Regions from separate parts of the Xanthomonas sp. WHRI 1810A genome, predicted to be linked through region 1. Evidence: predicted binding sites of a transcription regulator. Region 1 holds the regulator's gene; each other region holds the start of a gene.
What was found. Region 1 encodes FliA, which starts transcription of late flagellar genes. Its sites were predicted from a motif close to TAAAGTTTNNCNNNCNNNGGCCGATAA; they were not measured.

Region 1 (4,665 bases):
ACGCACCAGCACCAGTTCGCCGACCATGTTCATGATTTCGTCCAGCCGCGCGGTGTCAACCCGCACAGTGGTTTCGGCTTCGGACTTCTCGGCCGCAGGCGCAGCGGCTTTGGCAGGCGCAGCCGCCTTGGCCGCAGGGGGTGCAGCAGGCGCCGGCGATTTTGCAGGCTCGGCTTTTTTGGCCGGTGCCGAGACCGCAGCCGGGGCGCTGGCAATGGCGTCAGGCTCGAACTTGCCCTTGCCGTGCAGTTGGTCCAGCAGGTCTTCGAATTCGTTGTCGCTGATTTCGTCCGACGGTTTGCCACCGCTGGCGGCAGGTGCAGGTGGGGCTACCGGGGCGTCAGCAACTGGCAAGTCGGTGACGGTAGAATCGACCGAGAAGCTGCCTTTGCCGTGCAACTGGTCCAGCAGCGATTCAAATTCGTCGTCGGTGATTTCATCGGACGAGGTGCTGACCGCCGGGGCTGGCGGCGCAGGGGTTGCCACCGCATCCACGGCGAACTGGCCCTTGCCGTGCAGTTGATCCAGCAGCGATTCAAATTCGGCGTCGGTGATGTCGTCGCTGGCTTTGGCAGCCGGTGCGGCAGCGGGCGGCGCAGGGGCAACCGGCGCGGCGATCGGCGCGGATACTTTGCCGCCGGCGGCCTGGGCCTTGACGGCGTTGAGCGAATCCAGCAATTGCTCGAATTCGTCATCGGTGATGTCGTCCGACGGGTCGGCGACAGGCTCGGCAGCTACGGGAGCGGCGACGGCCACTTCGTCCGCAGCAGCAGGCTCGGCCAGACGCGCCAGCGCAGCCAGTAACTCCGGCGTTGCCGGGGTGACTTCGGTGCGTTCACGGACTTCGCCGAACATGGCGTTGACCGCGTCCAGGGCTTCAAGCACCACGTCCATGAGCTCGGAATCGACCCGGCGCTCACCTTTGCGCAGGATGTCGAAGACGTTTTCGGCGATGTGGCAGCATTCAACCAGCTCATTGAGCTGGAGGAAGCCGGCGCCCCCTTTTACAGTGTGAAAACCGCGAAAAATTGCATTGAGCAAGTCAGCGTCATCCGGGCGGCTTTCCAGCTCGACCAGTTGCTCGGACAGTTGCTCCAGAATCTCGCCGGCCTCAACCAGAAAATCCTGAAGGATTTCTTCATCGGCGCCGAAGCTCATTGGGGGGGTGCTCCTAAAATTTAACCGTCAACCGATCCAGGTCGTGGGCTAAGCCGTCAGTGGGGGTGATCCGGGGGCGGTCAAACATCACGCCGCCGGCTCACCACCGCTGTTGACTCAGAACCTAGAAACCCAGGCTGGATAGCAGATCGTCTACATCATCCTGACCGGATACGACGTCTTCACGTTTATCGGCATGAATCTGCGGACCTTCACCCTTGGAGTGAAGTTTTTCCTGTTCTTTTTGCTGACGGAAGACTTCCTGGTCGTGTTCGATGCCCGCGAAGCGGTCGACCTGGCTGGCCATGAGTACCAGCTTGAGCAGGTTGCTCTCGACTTCGGTCACCAACTGCGTCACGCGCTTGATCACCTGACCGGTGAGGTCCTGGTAATCCTGGGCCAGCAGAATGTTGTTCAGGTGGCCCGCCACTTCGTGGGTCTCCTGCTCGCTGCGGGTCAGGAACGTGTCGACACGGCGGGCCAGGTCGCGAAACTCTTCGGCACTGATCTCGCGCCGCATGAAGCGGCCCCAGTCGGCGCTCAAGGCCTGGGCGTCGGTGGTGAGCCCGTTCATCAACGGGGTGCTTTGCTCCACCAGATCCATGGTCCGATTGGCTGCGTTCTCGGTCAGCCGGACCACGTACGACAAGCGCTCTGTCGCGTCGGTGATCTGAGAGACCTCTTCGGCCTGGGGCATGCTCGGGTCGATCTGGAAGTTGACGATGGCGCTGTGCAGCTCACGCGTCAGCTTGCCGACTTCCTGATACAGGCCGCGATCCCGGGTCTGGTTCAGCTCATGGATCAGTTGCACGGCGTCGCCGAACTTGCCTTTTTCAAGGCTTTCGACCAGCTGCTGTGCGTGTTTCTTCAGGGTTGACTCAAAGTCACCCATTGTCGAATCTTTGGAATCCATAGCGCCCTCGCAGCGAACATCAGCTATTGACGCGCTCGAATATCTTCTCGATTTTTTCTTTCAGTACTTGCGCTGTGAAAGGCTTGACGACGTACCCGTTGACACCGGCCTGTGCGGCTTCGATGATCTGCTCACGCTTGGCTTCAGCGGTGACCATCAACACCGGCAGACTGCGCAGGCGCTCGTCGGCACGCACCTGACGCAGCAGGTCGATGCCGGACATGCCCGGCATGTTCCAGTCGGTCACCAGAAAATCAAACGAGCCGCTTTGCAACATCGGCAAGGCGGTGATGCCGTCATCTGCTTCGGCCGTGTTGGTGAACCCAAGGTCACGCAACAGGTTTTTTATGATCCGCCGCATCGTTGAGAAGTCATCAACGATGAGGATTTTCATGTTCTTGTCCAATTCGACCTCCAAGCAGTCTTTAACGCGTCCAGCACCTGGACGCGCGTTCAATCAATACCGGCACAGCTCGCTGACCGGGCTGCACGAAACCACGACGGGCTTGGCAAATAAATGCGGCAGAACACGACACGCAACGTGCGTTGCGGGTCTGTCAACGTGCTCGCCATTCTCCCAGACGCCCTCGCAAACGCGCGGCGCACTGGCTGTGCAACTGGCTGACCCGTGATTCGCTGACACCCAGGACCTCACCGATTTCCTTGAGGTTCAGCTCTTCGTCGTAGTACAGCGCCAACACCAGGCGTTCACGCTCTGGCAGATTGGCGATGGCCTCGGCCAACGCGCTCTGGAAACGCTCGTCTTCCAGATCCCGCGACGGCTCGAGCGACTGGCTTGCGCCGTCCTCGTGCAGCCCTTCATGTTCGCCGTCCTGTAACAGGTCGTCGAAACTGAACAGCCGGCTGCCCAAGGTATCGTTCAAAATCCCGTAGTAATCGTCGAGACTCAATTGGAGTTCGGCCGCAACTTCGTGATCTTTAGCGTCACGCCCGGTTTTCGCTTCGATTGAACGAATCGCGTCGCTGACCATGCGCGTGTTGCGGTGCACCGAGCGAGGCGCCCAGTCACCCTTGCGCACTTCATCGAGCATCGCGCCACGGATACGAATCCCGGCGTAGGTTTCAAAGCTGGCGCCTTTGGTGGAGTCGTACTTGGTCGACACTTCGAGCAGCCCGATCATGCCGGCCTGGATCAAGTCTTCGACCTGCACGCTGGCTGGCAGACGCGCCAGCAAGTGATAGGCAATCCGCTTGACCAAGGGCGCATAGCGCTCGATCAGCTCATACTGGGAATCACGGGACGATTTGCTGTACATGCGATACCCACTTGCTGTCATGACACTGGCCCTGCGCTGGTCTGATGCACCAGGCGTTCGACGAAAAATTCGAGATGCCCACGCGGATTGGCCGGCAGCGGCCAGGTGTCCACTTTCTGCGCGATGGCCTTGAACGCCAGCGAGCACTTGGAACGGGGAAACGCTTCGTACACCGCGCGTTGTTTCTGCACGGCCTTGCGCACGCATTCGTCGTACGGCACCGCGCCTACGTACTGCAGGGCGACGTCGAGGAAGCGGTCGGTGACCTTGGTCAGCTTGGCGAACAGGTTGCGACCTTCCTGCGGGCTCTGTGCCATGTTGGCCAGGACCCGGAAACGGTTCATGCCGTAGTCGCGGTTGAGCAACTTGATCAGGGCGTAGGCGTCCGTGATCGAGGTCGGCTCGTCGCACACCACCAGCAGCACTTCCTGGGCGGCGCGCACGAAACTCACCACCGACTCGCCGATCCCGGCAGCGGTGTCGATCACCAGCACGTCCAGGTTGTCGCCGATGTCGCTGAACGCCTGAATCAGCCCTGCGTGTTGCGCCGGGGTCAGGTGGACCATGCTCTGGGTGCCGGACGCCGCCGGCACGATGCGGATACCGCCCGGGCCCTGCAGCAGGACGTCGCGCAGCTCGCATCGACCTTCAACGACGTCGGCAAGGGTGCGTTTTGGCGTAAGCCCCAGCAGCACGTCGACGTTGGCCAGACCCAGATCGGCGTCCAGCAACATGACGCGGCGTCCAAGCTCGGCCAGCGCCAGTGAAAGGTTCACCGACACGTTCGTCTTGCCTACGCCACCTTTGCCACCGGTCACTGCAATAACCTGTACGGGATGCATGCTGCCCATGTTAATTGTTTACCTTGTCTTGCTTAGACCTAAGCCACATGTCGGGCTGCACGTTCGTGGTACGAACAATGCCTGGCAGACCAGCGAAGTGGGTGCATTCCAGTGTCATATTCTTCACCTAACCCACGCGCTTGCCAGGGCTGTGATAAAGATCCGCAAACATATCCGCCATCGCTTCCTCGCTTGGCTCCTCCTGCATCTGCACGCTGACCGCTCGACTCACCAACTGGTGCCGACGCGGCAAATGCAGATCATCCGGGATCCGCGGTCCATCGGTTAGATAGGCCACAGGCAATTCATGACTGATCGCCAAACTCAACACCTCTCCGAGACTGGCTGTTTCATCCAGTTTGGTCAGGATGCACCCGGCCAGACCGCAACGTTTGTAGCTGTGATAAGCCGCCGAGAGCACTTGCTTCTGGCTGGTGGTTGCCAGTACCAGGTAGTTGCGCGACTTGATGCCGCG
Region 2 (4,665 bases), on a different contig from region 1:
TGCTGAAATAGGTATGCCCGCGAGACAGTACCCAGCGGATCCCGCCGTCGGGGTGAACGATGCGGTATTCAAGCTCAAGATCACCGCTGTCCACCAGACCTCCGGCCATCGTCTTGCGCAGGGCCGCCAGGTCGTCGGCGTGGACGTTGGCCAGAAAGTCATGGCGTTTTATCCCCGCTGCCGCTTTCACCGGGTCAATGCCATACAGCTCGCTGATGCCGGCGTCGCAGTAAAAGCAGTCGTTGGACACCTCGTACGTCCAGACCCCCACGCCGCTGACCGCCGAGAGCGCCAGGCGCGCAAAGTCCATGGAATCATGCAGCGCCGTTTCATTCGAGGGCTCCGCCGTGACGTCTCGCCCGTTCGCCTGTCGGGCCTGCATAATCCTCAACACCGCACTGCGTGCAGCCTCGACGCTGGGGTAATGACCCTCGCGGACTTGAGTATCAAGCAGGCTGGAAAGGGCAAGATCGAGCGCCAGATCTTGTGGGGCGCGGTAGGACATGCACAGGTCTCGGGGCGGAAAGAATGGGTAACACCGCGATTCTCTCACAAGGACGCACGCATCAGTGCGCGCGGATCGGTTCCAGCCGCGCAGGATCGATGTTCACCCGGTCTTACACTTCGCGTCCAACCCCCCAAGTTCCTACACTTCACTCAATTGGATTAGTTAATGTTTTTCTACCCTCTACTTGAAGGTTAAGTTTGATGCCTGCGATATAAACATCGTCCGCTACCAAGCGTGAAACAAGGGTGCGAGTTCCAGTGCTTCGAATCGTGAGCAATCATTCAAGAAACCTGAACTTCGGCCGATGCATAACGATGACCTTTTTGTACTTGCCGTATTCATGTAGGAGGCACCAGGTATGACGCTCAGGAGTATTCCTGTCTTCAAGTCCGTTGGCTGTGCTGAGTGTAGAAACCTCGAAGGCCTTGGATTCGACTTCACCATGGCTTTTCAGCCCATCATCAATGTCAGGACCCAGATGCCCTACGCCTATGAAGCGCTGGTCAGGGGCGTCAACGGGGAATCGGCTGGCAGCATTCTGGGCAGGGTGAATGACAACAACCGATACCGTTTTGATCAGGCCTGCCGCGTCAAAGCCATCGAACTGGCTGCGCAGTTGGGGCTTCTTTCGATTCCCGACTGCAAGCTGAGCATCAACTTTCTGCCTAAAGCGGTTTACCGCGCAGAAACGTGCATCCGGGCGACATTGGAAGCGGCGAAGTTGTTCGACTTTCCGCTGGACAGACTGATGTTCGAGGTCACGGAAGGCGAGCGCGTTGAAGACCCGGAGCATTTGAAGTCGATCTTCGAAGAGTACGACCGTCAAGGGTTCACCACGGCGATTGACGACTTCGGCTCAGGCTATTCCGGCCTGAATCTGCTGGCCACCTTTCAGCCCAAAGTGCTGAAGATCGACATGGCACTTACCCGCGGTATTGATCGGGACAGTGTTCGCCGGGCAATCGTTGAAGGCATCGTATTGGTTGCCGAGCGCTTGAACATCGTGGTGATAGCCGAGGGTATCGAGACCCATGAAGAGTGCGTGGCCCTCTCGGCGTTGGGTATCGATCTGATGCAAGGCTACCTGTTTGCCCGGCCTCAGTTGAGAGCGCTGCCTCCTGTGTCATTCGGCGGCGATGTGGAGCGCCTCAGTCTGGGTAATCCTGGCCTTGCGGGCTGACACAACGATCCACCGTCATACGTCCATAGGCGTGAATGCATTGTCCGGTTGCAGACCGCCGTAATTGGAAACGATCACGCGGTCTACTCCGGACTGGATTGAGTTGGCGTAAATAGGCCATGGTCGCCCATTCGGCAACGCCCATGGCTCAACACGTCGTCAACGTAATGCTGATTCATTTCACGCAGCAGCCGTTATTGCAATCGATCGAGCAATGCCGGCTGACGGTCTTCCAACGTTAAAGATTGCTTTTCATGCGCCGATGCAATGGGCTTCAGCTTTCCGCCGCCCCGATATCACTGAACTTCATAGAACGTGAGTCGAAACGCGCAACAACAGGACCCCCTGCCGTATGAAACTCTCCAGTCGTTTGCTGCTTATTGTCGCCTGTGCCCTGCTGGGTCTCGCGGTTATTTCAGCATTAGCCTTGGCCACCTTGCGCACCACGATGCTAGAAGACAAACGTTCGGAAATTCATTCCGTATTGAAATTGGCCGTGCAGCAGGTCGGTTACTTTCAAGGGCTGGAAAAGAGCGGAAAACTAACAAGGGAAGAAGCACAGGCTAGAGCGATTGAAGCCCTGAGCAGTTTGAGGGACGGCAGCAATGCCTACATCTGGGCGCGCACGGTAAACGCAGTCAGCTTGGTGCACCCCAACCCGAACTTAATAGGAAAAGTGGATGTGGGTGCCACCTTGCCCAATGGTAAGACTACTTGGCAAAACTACCTGGACCACCTCCAGGATGCCCCCTTTGCCTATTTCGATGACTTGGTCAAACGCCCTGGCGCAGACACACTCGTTCCGAAGATCAATGGCCTGGCCAAGGTCAACGGCTGGGACTGGTACGTGGGCTACGGAATCTACGTTGACGACATTAATGCCGCCTATCAGCGCCTGGCATTGAATTTTGGCTTGATCGGCTTGCTGGTGTTGGCTGGCGTCGCAATATTGGCTTACCGTATGTCGCGCAGTATCTACCGAAGCTTAGGGGGCGAGCCGACCTTTGCCACGGAGGTGGCACGCGCCATTGCGGAAGGTGATTTGAGCCGGCAGGTGGATGGCCACCTCAAGCCCGATAGCCTGCTGGCCGCGGTGGCCAGAATGCAGGGCAGCCTGCGCGAGATGATTGTCGGTATCCAGCGCGGCGCTGACCAGTTGGGCAGCGCTTCTGTGGGGTTGACTGAGCAGATGCAGCATATTGACAGTGCTTCGCAGCATACTTCCGAGGCGACCACTCTGACCGCTGCGGCCATTGAAGAAATGTCGGTGACTATTGACCATATTTCAAATAATGCCCGCGAAACCGAACGTAACTCGGAGCGTTCGCTTGAGTTGGCAGGTCGGGGGGAGCAATTGGTCAACGAGGTGACTGGGGCTATTCACACAGTATCGACGCAGCTTGCCGATGCCTCGGCCCTGATCCTCGGCCTGGTCAAGCGCACCAACGAAATCGACAGCATTACCACGACCATCAAAAACATCGCCAGCCAGACTAATTTGCTGGCCCTGAATGCCGCTATCGAAGCTGCCAGGGCCGGTGAACAGGGTCGGGGCTTTGCCGTGGTAGCCGATGAGGTGCGTAGCCTGGCGCAGCGTACAGCGTTGGCCACTGAAGAAATCATGACCATGATCAGCGCGATCCAGACCGACACCGGACGCGTGGTGAAGGGCATGACAGAAATTACCCCGCAAGTCGCCCACGGCGTGGCATTGGCCGGGCAAGCAGCCTCCGCCCTGCGCGAAATCAATGCGGAAGCCTCGGCCACCTTGGTGCAGGTGCGCGAAGTGGCGGGGGCCACCTCCGAACAAAGCCAGGCCAGTGCAAGCGTGGCGCAAAATGTGGAGCGCATCGCTAACAAGGTGGAGGATTCAGCAAGGTCTACCAAAGCTGCCAATCGCAACGTGCAGTCGCTGGAAAGCCTGGCCCGCGAGCTGCGCGGCTCGGTGGCCCAGTTCCGGTTGTAACTACTGTCCAGACAGGGCGTCGCTTCTATCTGTAGATCACTGAAAATGCTTTAGCGGATTACGTCGATGCCTAACGGTGGATGCAGACAGCGCGTGAGTTCTGGTGCTGGCTTACGGAGCTGTTCTGCGTCAACGGGCCTCAACATCCCGTGAGCAAGTGCGCCCACTCTGAAAGCGCCGATGACAGGCCGGTTATGGCCGAGTGGTGCCTGTCGCCCGTCTTAATTATTCAGGCTGATCTGTAATCATCCTCTCAGTTGTACCCCCAACAGATGTGTGCGAAGGGTCTGCATCGCCAGATCGCTGTCCCTTGAGGCGATGGCTTCAGCGATTGCCACGTGTTGCTGTGAAAAGTGAACGCGATCGGCCTCAGAAATGACCATTTTGCGGAATTGTGGCTTCGCCCGAACACTGTTCACCAGCTCGATGAGCGCAATGATGGCAGGGTTACGGGTCGCCCTGGCAATCAGAAGATGGAAGTTGTGGTCCCAGAGCTTCCATTCCTCATCAGTCAACGCAGAAACACCCTTTTTCGCATAGCGCATCAGTTCGCTGAGGTCTTCAGGTGTTGCCTTGGAAGCCGCCAGCCCGGCGAGAGAAGGCTCGATCATCAAGCGCATTTCGGCGATATCCGAGGGGCTTGTTCCGACCTTGAGACCCTGGAGTGAGGGTACGAATTTCTCAGGCCTGTCCCCTACATAAGTGCCTCTGCCAACCCCTCGCCAAATCAGGCCCGCGACCTCAGCCCGTGCAAGCTCAGTACGCAGCCGGGTCCTGGTCATCCCTAATTCCTCGGCCAGCACCCGTTCGGCAGGGAGGGTATCCCCAGGTTTAAGGTCGTGACGGCGGATATAGTCTTTGATCATAACCATTCCATATTGGTTGAGCCCGATCTTGGGCGAAATATTCTTGAGACGCCCAACGCTGGTGCGTTTTGTTAGCCTGAAACCTCTTATTCCATTGAGATATGGCGTTATTGTTTGCCTGGCGGGAAAATTGCTGTTAGCAATA
Region 3 (4,665 bases), on a different contig from region 1:
CGCATCTGTTGCGTGCGGTGGTGCGTCAGCCCAAATCTGAACCTGCCGTCGAGTAATCCCCCGTTCCGCTCGCGGCGACGCTCATTGCCGCGCAGCGGGGGTATATCCCCACAGATCGGCGCCTCTTTCGGGGATGATCCGCCAAACGGTCTGACGCCAGATCTCAGCTTTTACCCTCCCAAGCCGATAGCTCAGCCAATAGAAGGTCTTCAAGGCCTTTACTTATTGGATATCGCTCATGAGTTTCTTTTCTCGATTCAAGTCAATCGCCTCCGACAAAACCGGCGTGCTGACGGTCGTGACCACCGCCAGAGAGCTGAGTGCTCAACTGGCGGCCCTGCGTTTCGAGCCTGTTTACCTGACCGGCTTCGTGTCACCGCATGTCGACCTGGAGCAGGCGGCTCGCGCAATCGCCCAGCGATTTCCCAACGCCACACTGAGCCTGTGCACCACCTCGGGTGAGCTGCATTCGGCAGGCGATGGCCTTTACTGCGCCACCGGCAATACGTGGGACAGGATCGTGCTGGCCATGTTTGACGCCAGCGTCATCGCGTCAGCCGAATGCGTACACATCCCCCTGCACAGCGAAGACATTCGCGGTCAGGGGCGCGCGCTGCCCATGCGCGAGCGGCTGGTAAAACTGGTGGATTCAATCAAACGCACCCCGGTGTCGACGGTCATTGATCACCGGGACACGCTGGCCTACGTCACGTTCGACGGGTTATCGGCGTCCGAATCGTTTTTCATGGAAGCCCTTTACGAGTCGGGCCGCTTCCCGTGCCTGTTCGTCGGTGGTTCGGCGGGTGGCAAAAGCGACTTCAAGACCACCGCGATCCACGACGGCAAACGCACCTACGTCAACCACGCCCAGGTGGTGTTTCTCAAGAGCGCAAAAAACACCCGGTTCGGCGTGTTCAAAAGCCAGAACTTCGAGCCGACACCGTTCAGCCTGAGCGTGCTGACCGCGTCCCTGGAAGAGCGTTACATCAGTCAGGTGATCAACGCCCGTGGGGAAATCACCAGCATGGTGACGGCGCTCTGCGAAAAATTCAGCTGCCTGCCTGATCAACTCGAAGGGCACCTGGCCAATTACTCGTTCGCCATTCGCGTGGGCGACGAATTGTTCGTGCGCTCCATCGCCAGGATCGACCAGCAGAGCCAGCGCATTTATCTGTTCTGTGACGTGGCGCCCGGCGAAGAGCTGGTGATGGTCAAGCGTACGCCGCTGGTGGATACCACGCGCGAGGACTTCGCGAAATTCCTGCGCAACAAGCAAGGCACCCCGCTGGTGGGCTTATTGAGCGACTGCATCCTGCGCCGCCTCAACAACGGCGCCGAACTGGGCCGCATGGGTGGCGTGTTCGGCAAGACCCCCGTCGTCGGCTTCTCGACCTTCGGCGAGATCCTGGGCTTGAACCTGAATCAGACCCTGACGGCCGTGTTCTTCTTCCGGGTGCCAGACAACGCCAGCTTCAGCGACGATTACATCGATAACTTCATCGCCTACTACGGTGAGTTCAAAGCGTTTTTCCTGCGCCGCCAGATCAAGAAGCTCTCCGGGCTTAACCATGTGGTGGTCAAGCAGATCGAACAGTTCAAGCTGCGCAACTTCAATTCGGCCATCGACACCAAAGGCCTGGACGAGCACATCAAGCCGGTCTTCTCCGGGCTATCGGATCTGGGCGAGGTGCTGCATCAGGCACACGCGGATCAAGCGGACATCTCGACTCAGCTGCAGCGTTACTCCGGCGAGTTGCATGTGTCCATGGACGAACTGGGTGGCACCATCGACCAGCAAGGGGGCGTCATCGGCAAAGCCAGTGCGACGGTGAATGCCCTGGCAGGGCAAGCGGATGACGTGGTGTTGAGTTCTCGGGAGCTGGCCCAGTCGAGCCTGCGCATTCAGTCCATCGTGCAGGTGATCCAGCAGATTGCCGGGCAGACCAACTTGCTGGCACTTAATGCCGCGATTGAAGCGGCGCGTGCCGGCGAGATGGGCAGAGGTTTTGCCGTCGTGGCAGACGAGGTGCGCAAACTCGCCGAGAAGACTACGCAAAACGCCACCGAGATCGGTTCGGACATCGACCGGCTGAGCAGCGAGATCCGTAAAGTGGCTGAGCACATCGAGCATCAATCCACCGAAGTGGGCACGCTCACCGGCCTGCTGGCAGAACTCGAAGGCTCAAGCCAGCAGACGGCAGGCACGGCCCAGCGCACTCGCCATGTGGCCGATACGTTAATCGGCCTGACGCATCGTTGAAACACGCAGGTAACTGTAGAAGCGAACGTGTTCGCGAAGCGTTTTAGGCTTGCCTGACAAGCCGCTTCGCCAACACGTTGGCTGCTACAGATTGATGCGCGCAACCCGAGAAGGGGCAGATCTTCAGTCAGTGCCGTACTTGGGCGAGCGTGGTCCGTACAGCAGGCCCGCTGGATGACCCGCGGACAACAGACGAGCGCTGGCAATACCGGCAATCGGATGGGCCGCGTCAGTAGAGCTGTTAATAATCTGCTTCACCGCAGCGGTGATCAGCATGCCGATCAAGCCGCCACCACTGTTGTTGCCGCCCTCATCGCTGGAGGCACCGGCGGTACCGGTCCACAGCGTCGTGCCGGTGCGCAGGTCCACCAGTCTGGCGGTCGCCGTCACCAGGGTCTGGCTGCTGATGACCATATAGGTGGTGCCGTACTGAGTCACCTTGATGTACAGGGCCGAATCAGCGCCGAAGATCTCACGCAGCTTGGCGGGCGATGTTTCCTGAATGTCCGTGGCGTTGGTCAGACCGTTCTGCCTGAACGTCTCATCGACCAATCCAACCGGCAGAACGTAGTACCCCGCCTCCGCCAGCGGGAACGTCACCTGGGAGTAAAGGCTATAGGTGGCCTTGACGTCAGGCGACTCGTTGACCGGCGGCATCACCAGGATCGAACGCGGTTTGCTTTCCTTGAACGCCGAATAATCGACAGAGGCTTTCGGTGCGACGCAGCCACCCAGAACGGTTGCAGCCAGCAGACAGGCTGAGAGTTTCAGATAACGTGCGCTCATTTGGAGGCGACTCCTGTCTTGACGTTTCTAAGCAGAAAATCCATGTACGTTGCCGACTCCGGAAACAGCGCTTTCTCGGTGCGCAGCTCCTGAACCATCTGGTCATCCTTGCCCAGGCCGCCATACAGCATGCCCAGTTGCGCGTGATAACCCGGCGGCGGGTTGCCGTTTGTCGCGCGGATCTTTCGCAAGTCTTCTTCCAGCTTGGCGACCTGCACTTCCTTAGGCTCGCCCTTGAAGTACTCGTACACCTCAGGCTGGTAGCTGCCCCATTGGTACAACGTCTTGGGCTGTTGCACACAGCCACCCAGCCACACGGTTGCCGCGACGGCCGCGATCACCCGCAACCCGATCATTTTCTTTGCCATGATGCTGACACTTCCCTGTGAATCAGTTAGTCGTTGGTTTCCAGGCGCCGCTGTCGATAGCGCGCACCATGCTGTTCACCGCCTCACGCATCGCCAGGTCCAGGACCTTGCCGTTGAGCGTCGAGTCGTAGCTGGCGGTGCCGCCGAAGCCGATGATTTCGCGATTGGAGAGTTGGTATTCGCCAGCACCTTGAGTCGAATAAACCACTTCAGAGGTGTTGATGTTGACGATGTTCAGCGCAACCTTGGCGTAGGCAATCTGCTGTTTGCCACGGCCCAGCAAACCAAACAATTGCTGATCGCCGACTTCTTTGCGGCCAAACTCGGTCACGTCGCCCGTGACGACGAAGTCAGCGCCCTTGATCTGCTGAGCCTTGTTCTTGAACGCGGCTTCCTGACCGATCTCGACCATGTTGTCGCGGTCCATCACGCTGAAGCGATGGGTCTGCTGCATGTGGGTGATGAGGATGGTCTTGGCCTGGCCGCCGAGTCGATCAACGCCGTCGGAAAAAATCCCGCGCATGTAGCTGGAACGGTTATCGAATTTGCCCACGGCAATGGGCGTGCGTACGCCGGCATAAGCAGTGGACGCACTTTCGACTTTCTCCACAGGCAGCGCTCGAGAGCTTTCCGTTGCACAACCACCCATCAACGCCAACGTGGCCGCTGTCATCCCTGATAACAAAACGCGCTGTAGCGATTTCACATGAATCTCCAAACTGCCAAATCCTCGAAGGCGATGTGATCGTCCTTCGTGACATCACTGTGATATCAACGGCCGCAATCGTAAGGGGACCCACTACTGACGTCAACACCTATGCCGCCTTTCTGGCGCCATGAATCTGTCGAGCGATTCGAACAAACGCGCTTAGCTGTAGGAGCGCGCTTGCCCGCGATAGCATTCCGTCTCTACACGGTTATCTCGTCTGACACACCGCAATCGCGGGCAAGCGCGCTCCTACAACTTGCACTCACTTCCAGCGATCGGCCGCCGCATGATCACTGTCACGCCCTTCCACCCAGCGCGGCCCCTGTGACGTGGTTTCTTTCTTCCAGAATGGCGCGCGGGTTTTCAGGTAATCCATGACGAAATCGCAGGCCTGGAATGCGGCCTGCCGATGGGCGCTGGCGACACCGACAAACACAATCGGCTCGCCCGGCTCGAGCGCGCCCACCCGGTGCAACACCTCAAGCTTGAGCAACGGCCAACGTTGCCGGGCTTCTTCGACGATCTTGCCCAGGGCCTTTTCG
Region 4 (4,665 bases), on a different contig from region 1:
GCCGAGTTTGCTGCTCACCCGTGACGCCATCGTGCTCCACGCGCTCAACGAGATCACGTAGCGTATTGTCAGCCTGCCGCACTGTGTCGCTAGCTTGCTGTTCAGCGGCACGGACGATGTTCGAAACCGCGATCTTGGCGGTGACAATGCGCTCAAGTTTGGACTGGTTCATCTGCCAGGCTGTGGCGAGAACCAACGAGAGACATACCAGGGCAATGAAGCCTATCAGCGCCTTGGTGAGCGCCGAGGGCGAGAGCCTCGCTGACGTAAGGTAAACAGGCTTCATAAGGTCGTCATCAAATTGGCGTTTAGACGATCTATGCAGTTTCCGTACCTGCAGCCTGTTTCAGACGGAGGAGGACTAATTGCACCAATTCGGCCATCAGCCAAGATGATCGCGTGCGCGGCCAGCCTTCTATAGCCAGAGTTACCCAAGAAGATCATCAACGCTAGGGCGTTGATGATGACTCTCCCCCCTTGGGCGCTCCATGACAGTCCGGGTAGACGTCACAGGCGCTCGGAGTTCTCCATCAATGCATGCAACAAGTCTGTACGCATCTGTTGAGTGTCATGGTTATCGATTATTTGGGCTCGGCTCAAGGCGAGGACAAATCCCTCACCTTTGGCTGACTCAAGATGCGCTTGAGACATTTGAGTGGCCTCGCGGACAGCACGCATCCGTTCCTGCCAAGCGTGATACACGTCAGGTGGTAGCACTGGATGACGAGGTGATGGCAGGTTGCTCATTGCATCTCCTTGACTGTTAGTAGGGATTGGGTTCGTCCGAATAGTCGGAAATCCATTTAACAATTGCAACCAATCCGAAGCGCACAGCCGCGATAGGCACTATTGGCCTAGGGTGTGTAAAAACACCGAGCACTATTTGAAGCGCGCGCTTTTATGTCGATTCTGAAACATTACCCAGTCCTATAGCGCGGGATTGCGGGCGGCTTTCACAAGCACGTGGTAACCGAAGCAGATGCAGACTGCTATAGAGCTTGCACCAGCGGCCCGGCCCCGGTATTTATCACGTTCTAAAACGTGCAACCATGCGGTTTAAATTGACCGCTAACTGCGACAGCTCGCCACTGGCGGTCAAGGTTAGTCGAGTACCCTCGCTGCTTTGCAGGGCCAAGTCTCGAATGCTGACCAACGCACGATCTACCTCGCGAGCGACGTAGGCTTGCTCTTCCGAAGCCGTCGCGATTTGTTGGTTGCGGTCATCAATCATTTGCGCAGCGTCGGTGATCAATCGCAACGATCGGCCGGCCTCTTCAGCAGTATTTTGGGTACTGTAAACCTCCTGCGAGCTGTCCGCCATCGAAGCAACCACTTGCGAACTGCGCACTTCCATCGAGGACATCATGGTCTCGATTTCCGCTGTTGAGGCCTGTGTTCTATGCGCGAGGGCACGTACTTCGTCAGCGACGACGGCGAAGCCACGACCCTGCTCCCCTGCACGTGCCGCCTCAATGGCGGCATTCAAAGCCAGAAGGTTAGTCTGCTCGGCAATAGAGCGGATCACACCTAACACCTTGCCGATGTTCTGGGTATCTCCAGCCAGTTGCTGTACTTGCTTCGAGGTCTCATCCACGCGATCTTTCAACGTACACATGGCCATGAGGGTTTCGTCGACTTTCGCCTTACCCGCTTCAGCGGCCTGGGTTGATTCTTTAGCCGCTTGCGAGGTGGACGTCGCATTTCGGGCTACCTCTTCAACCGCCGCGCTCATCTGATTGACTGCGGTAGCTGCCTGCTCGATTTCACTATTCTGTTGCTGTAGGGTCTGGTTAGCGCTTTCGGTGATAGCAGTCATCTCCACTGCGGCCGAGCTCAATTGCGCCGAAGCATCAGAAATGTCTGCAATTGTGTCGCGCAAATTTGCTTGCATGGTATTAAGTGCTGTCATAAGGCGGGCGGCTTCGTCCGAACCTGTCACTGTAAGAGACGAGCGCAAATCTCCACCCGCGATTTCCTCTGCCATCTTCAGCGAGGTATTGATGGGCACTACGATGCTGCGGGTCAGTAAAACTGCGAACAGGATGGTTAGGACCAGTGCAACAGCAACAATGAAAGCAATTACATGGTTACTGTGGTCATACACCTCCGACGCTTGAATTCCGGCAATGGCTGCCCCACTGGCATTGTGTTCGCGCAATAATGTAAGCGCATTCTGGTAAGCTTCTGCCCGAACTTTCTGCTCGGTATTAGCATAATCAACGGCCACATCATGCTGTGTTGTGTCCAAATCGCCGATCCGCGCCAGCCCTTCCAAGAATCGCCCCATTAGCCCTGCCGCAAGCTCGAAAGCCTGGCGCTCCTCCTCGTCCGAAATTAGGTTTTTCCGATAGAAATCGGTCCGTTCACTGAGCACATCACTTGCCTTCGCCAATTGAGCGATTGCCATGGTTCGGGCTTCTGGAGTAGTGGCTGCGAGCAGTCGAATGCTTTCCAGACGTGCCTCCAGCACTGCTATCTGAATATCGTCGGTCGTCTGGATGCTGGCCAGCCAGTTTTTTTCTATGTCTTGCTCGGAACCCCGCAGTTTCCCTAGCTGCAAGTAGGAGAACCCGCCCAAGGCGATCACTAAGAGAGTAATTAAGCCAAAACAAAGCGAAGCTCTTGAGGCGATGGTAAACGAGCGGAGGTTCATAGGTTTTCCAGGATCGGCATTATGGAAGGAGAGCTACTCTGCATGCTATCTGCCGACCACGATAAAACTGTAGCTGACGGAGTCGAAAAAAGCGCCGTTGATCCCAGCCTATGTATGAGCTGACGATTTTAAGACAGTAGGCTGTTGGATCGGCCTCCGGCCGTTCCATAACTTTCTCGGACCAACGGCTTTTGTGGGAAGGATTTTCCAACGTCCGATAGCTCAGGTTGCAAAAATCGCCAGCAAACATCTTCAATTCAAAGCAATCAGTTGTGGTTAATTACATCAGCGTCATTCAGACACACCCACTATAACAACGGCCCTGACGATGCCGAAGATGTCCAGCAGCTTGACCGAAGTGATCATTAAGCCAATCAGATCACGCGCCTGAGTGGCAGCTAACTGCCTGGCCCTCGCCCGGTCTCCTGCGACGGCGACATATTGCGCAGCCTCTGGCTACTGTTCATCCAGGCTCGTTTGAGCGTCTATTCGCTATAGCTCGAGCCGCGCATTGGACTGCACTTTTTGAATCCTGACCATCGCATCCGGCTTCACTGCGAGTGCAGCATCACCGCATCCGGATCGTTCGACACGCATAGGACGCTATAAACCAAGGCGACTATTGCGCCGCCTGCCGGGCCGCCGATCACTCGCCCAATATCTGGCAAGTCATGCGTCGACCGCCCCGTATTGAAGATTGCCTGCGACTCGGTTACTCCAGCCCTTTCCGTAAGTCGGCCAGGTCGACAGCTTGGTGATGAACAGCAGACGCTCGGCATTAAGTCGCATGATTACGTCAGTGACGCTCATTCTCTTCACGGCGGCAATCGATTCCGGTCCAATCTGACCGTCATCCACCACGCTAGCCGCGCGCTGGAGCATTCGGATAGCATTTCCATTTCCATTGTTCACGGCAATATCGAACAGCTGGTATGAAATCGCCTGATCGTACTGATCAGCTTTGGCGCGATCCCAAAAGTCGCGCTTGTAGATCGCCTTTGCCTGGTCGATCATGAGGTGTTTGATGTGGATATCTGGATAACTCATGGCCGATATCCCGAACTTTGAGCCATTCAGCAGACCTTGACCAATGACGCCCGTCGTCCAGTTCCCGCGGTCCTTGGGGTCGGTGCTGAAACCACCTTCATGCCCGACAACTCTTTCAAACGCCAGATCGAATCCGGTCATCACTTTTCTCCTAGCATAAACCGCACTTGGCGGGTGGTTATTACTGGTGATAAATAGTCGTCTTGGGCTCAGATTTCCGAACCCATGTAGTCTTCTATTCAGCCTCATTAAAAAGATTTAGGTATTACGGATGAAATTGCTCGGCCGGCGACTGGCACAAGAAAGAAAAAGGATCGGCTTAAGTCAGGCCGCAATCGCGAAGCTTGGCGGGATTAGGGCCAACGCCCAAGCTCACTATGAGTCTGGTAAGCGAAAGCCTGATGCGAACTATCTAGCGTCTATTTCTGAAGCTGGCATCGATGTCAGCTACGTGGTTACCGGCCATAGAACAGATGGACCGCATTTCGATACAGTCCAAAACATAAGGAATGAGTTACACAACCGGCTCTGGGTTACCGCACAAGCACTCGCTGAACTTGCCCAGATACAAAACCCTTCCGATACGCGTACTCCGCGAGACCACCTCGCCGCGTATGTAAAATTTTTGGACAGGAATAATTGAATCTTGCCCACTGCCCTCTCCGGGCTCGGCAGGATGGCGACGATCTCCCTTTCGATAACTTTCAGGCGTTTTTCCTTCCGATAGAAACCCGCCGAAGCGGGTCGATTGAGGATGGTCAGGCGACTTTAAAGAATGCTTCCATCGGCGGGGCAACGGCAGTCGCCTCAATGATCGACGACGCGCGTTCCAGGTGAAGACCGTCGACCGTATAGCCTGGCTTGAACACCAGACCGTCCTCGCCCAAGAGCGACCAGCGATCCAGCTTGAGCCCGTAGCTTGGGTCCGCCATCGCCAGCGCCTTATATTGCTGCACCACTTCGCC

Region 2: ABQX22_RS04450 (methyl-accepting chemotaxis protein) is a predicted target of FliA. The motif match lies at 1,928-1,954, and genes of this name have one in related genera.
Region 3: ABQX22_RS26840 (methyl-accepting chemotaxis protein) is a predicted target of FliA. The motif match lies at 1,521-1,547, and genes of this name have one in related genera.
Region 4: ABQX22_RS13795 (methyl-accepting chemotaxis protein) is a predicted target of FliA. The motif match lies at 2,699-2,725, and genes of this name have one in related genera.

Annotation. Positions count from the first base shown of each region.
Region 1 is NZ_JBEGED010000005.1:135,823-140,487, forward strand. Features, by position in the region: gene ABQX22_RS09920 (chemotaxis protein CheA) at 1-1,158, opposite strand, end outside; gene ABQX22_RS09925 (protein phosphatase CheZ) at 1,283-2,050, opposite strand; gene cheY (chemotaxis response regulator CheY) at 2,091-2,477, opposite strand; gene fliA (RNA polymerase sigma factor FliA) at 2,629-3,369, opposite strand; gene fleN (flagellar synthesis regulator FleN) at 3,366-4,199, opposite strand; gene flhF (flagellar biosynthesis protein FlhF) at 4,318-4,665, opposite strand, start outside.
Region 2 is NZ_JBEGED010000002.1:248,748-253,412, forward strand. Features, by position in the region: gene ABQX22_RS04440 (PAS domain-containing hybrid sensor histidine kinase/response regulator) at 1-505, opposite strand, end outside; gene ABQX22_RS04445 (EAL domain-containing protein) at 867-1,688, shown strand; gene ABQX22_RS04450 (methyl-accepting chemotaxis protein) at 2,041-3,654, shown strand; gene ABQX22_RS04455 (FadR/GntR family transcriptional regulator) at 3,900-4,665, opposite strand, start outside.
Region 3 is NZ_JBEGED010000001.1:534,728-539,392, forward strand. Features, by position in the region: gene rhlB (ATP-dependent RNA helicase RhlB) at 1-56, shown strand, start outside; partial or broken gene ABQX22_RS26835 (FIST signal transduction protein) at 239-1,393, shown strand; gene ABQX22_RS26840 (methyl-accepting chemotaxis protein) at 1,766-2,260, shown strand; gene ABQX22_RS02405 (DUF799 domain-containing protein) at 2,384-3,046, opposite strand; gene ABQX22_RS02410 (DUF4810 domain-containing protein) at 3,043-3,414, opposite strand; gene ABQX22_RS02415 (CsgG/HfaB family protein) at 3,437-4,024, opposite strand; gene moaE (molybdopterin synthase catalytic subunit MoaE) at 4,386-4,665, opposite strand, start outside.
Region 4 is NZ_JBEGED010000008.1:111,490-116,154, reverse strand. Features, by position in the region: gene ABQX22_RS13805 (sensor domain-containing diguanylate cyclase) at 1-286, opposite strand, end outside; gene ABQX22_RS13800 (hypothetical protein) at 508-747, opposite strand; gene ABQX22_RS13795 (methyl-accepting chemotaxis protein) at 1,028-2,653, opposite strand; gene ABQX22_RS13790 (glycoside hydrolase family 108 protein) at 3,323-3,841, opposite strand; gene ABQX22_RS13785 (helix-turn-helix domain-containing protein) at 3,972-4,343, shown strand; gene ABQX22_RS13780 (hypothetical protein) at 4,459-4,665, opposite strand, start outside.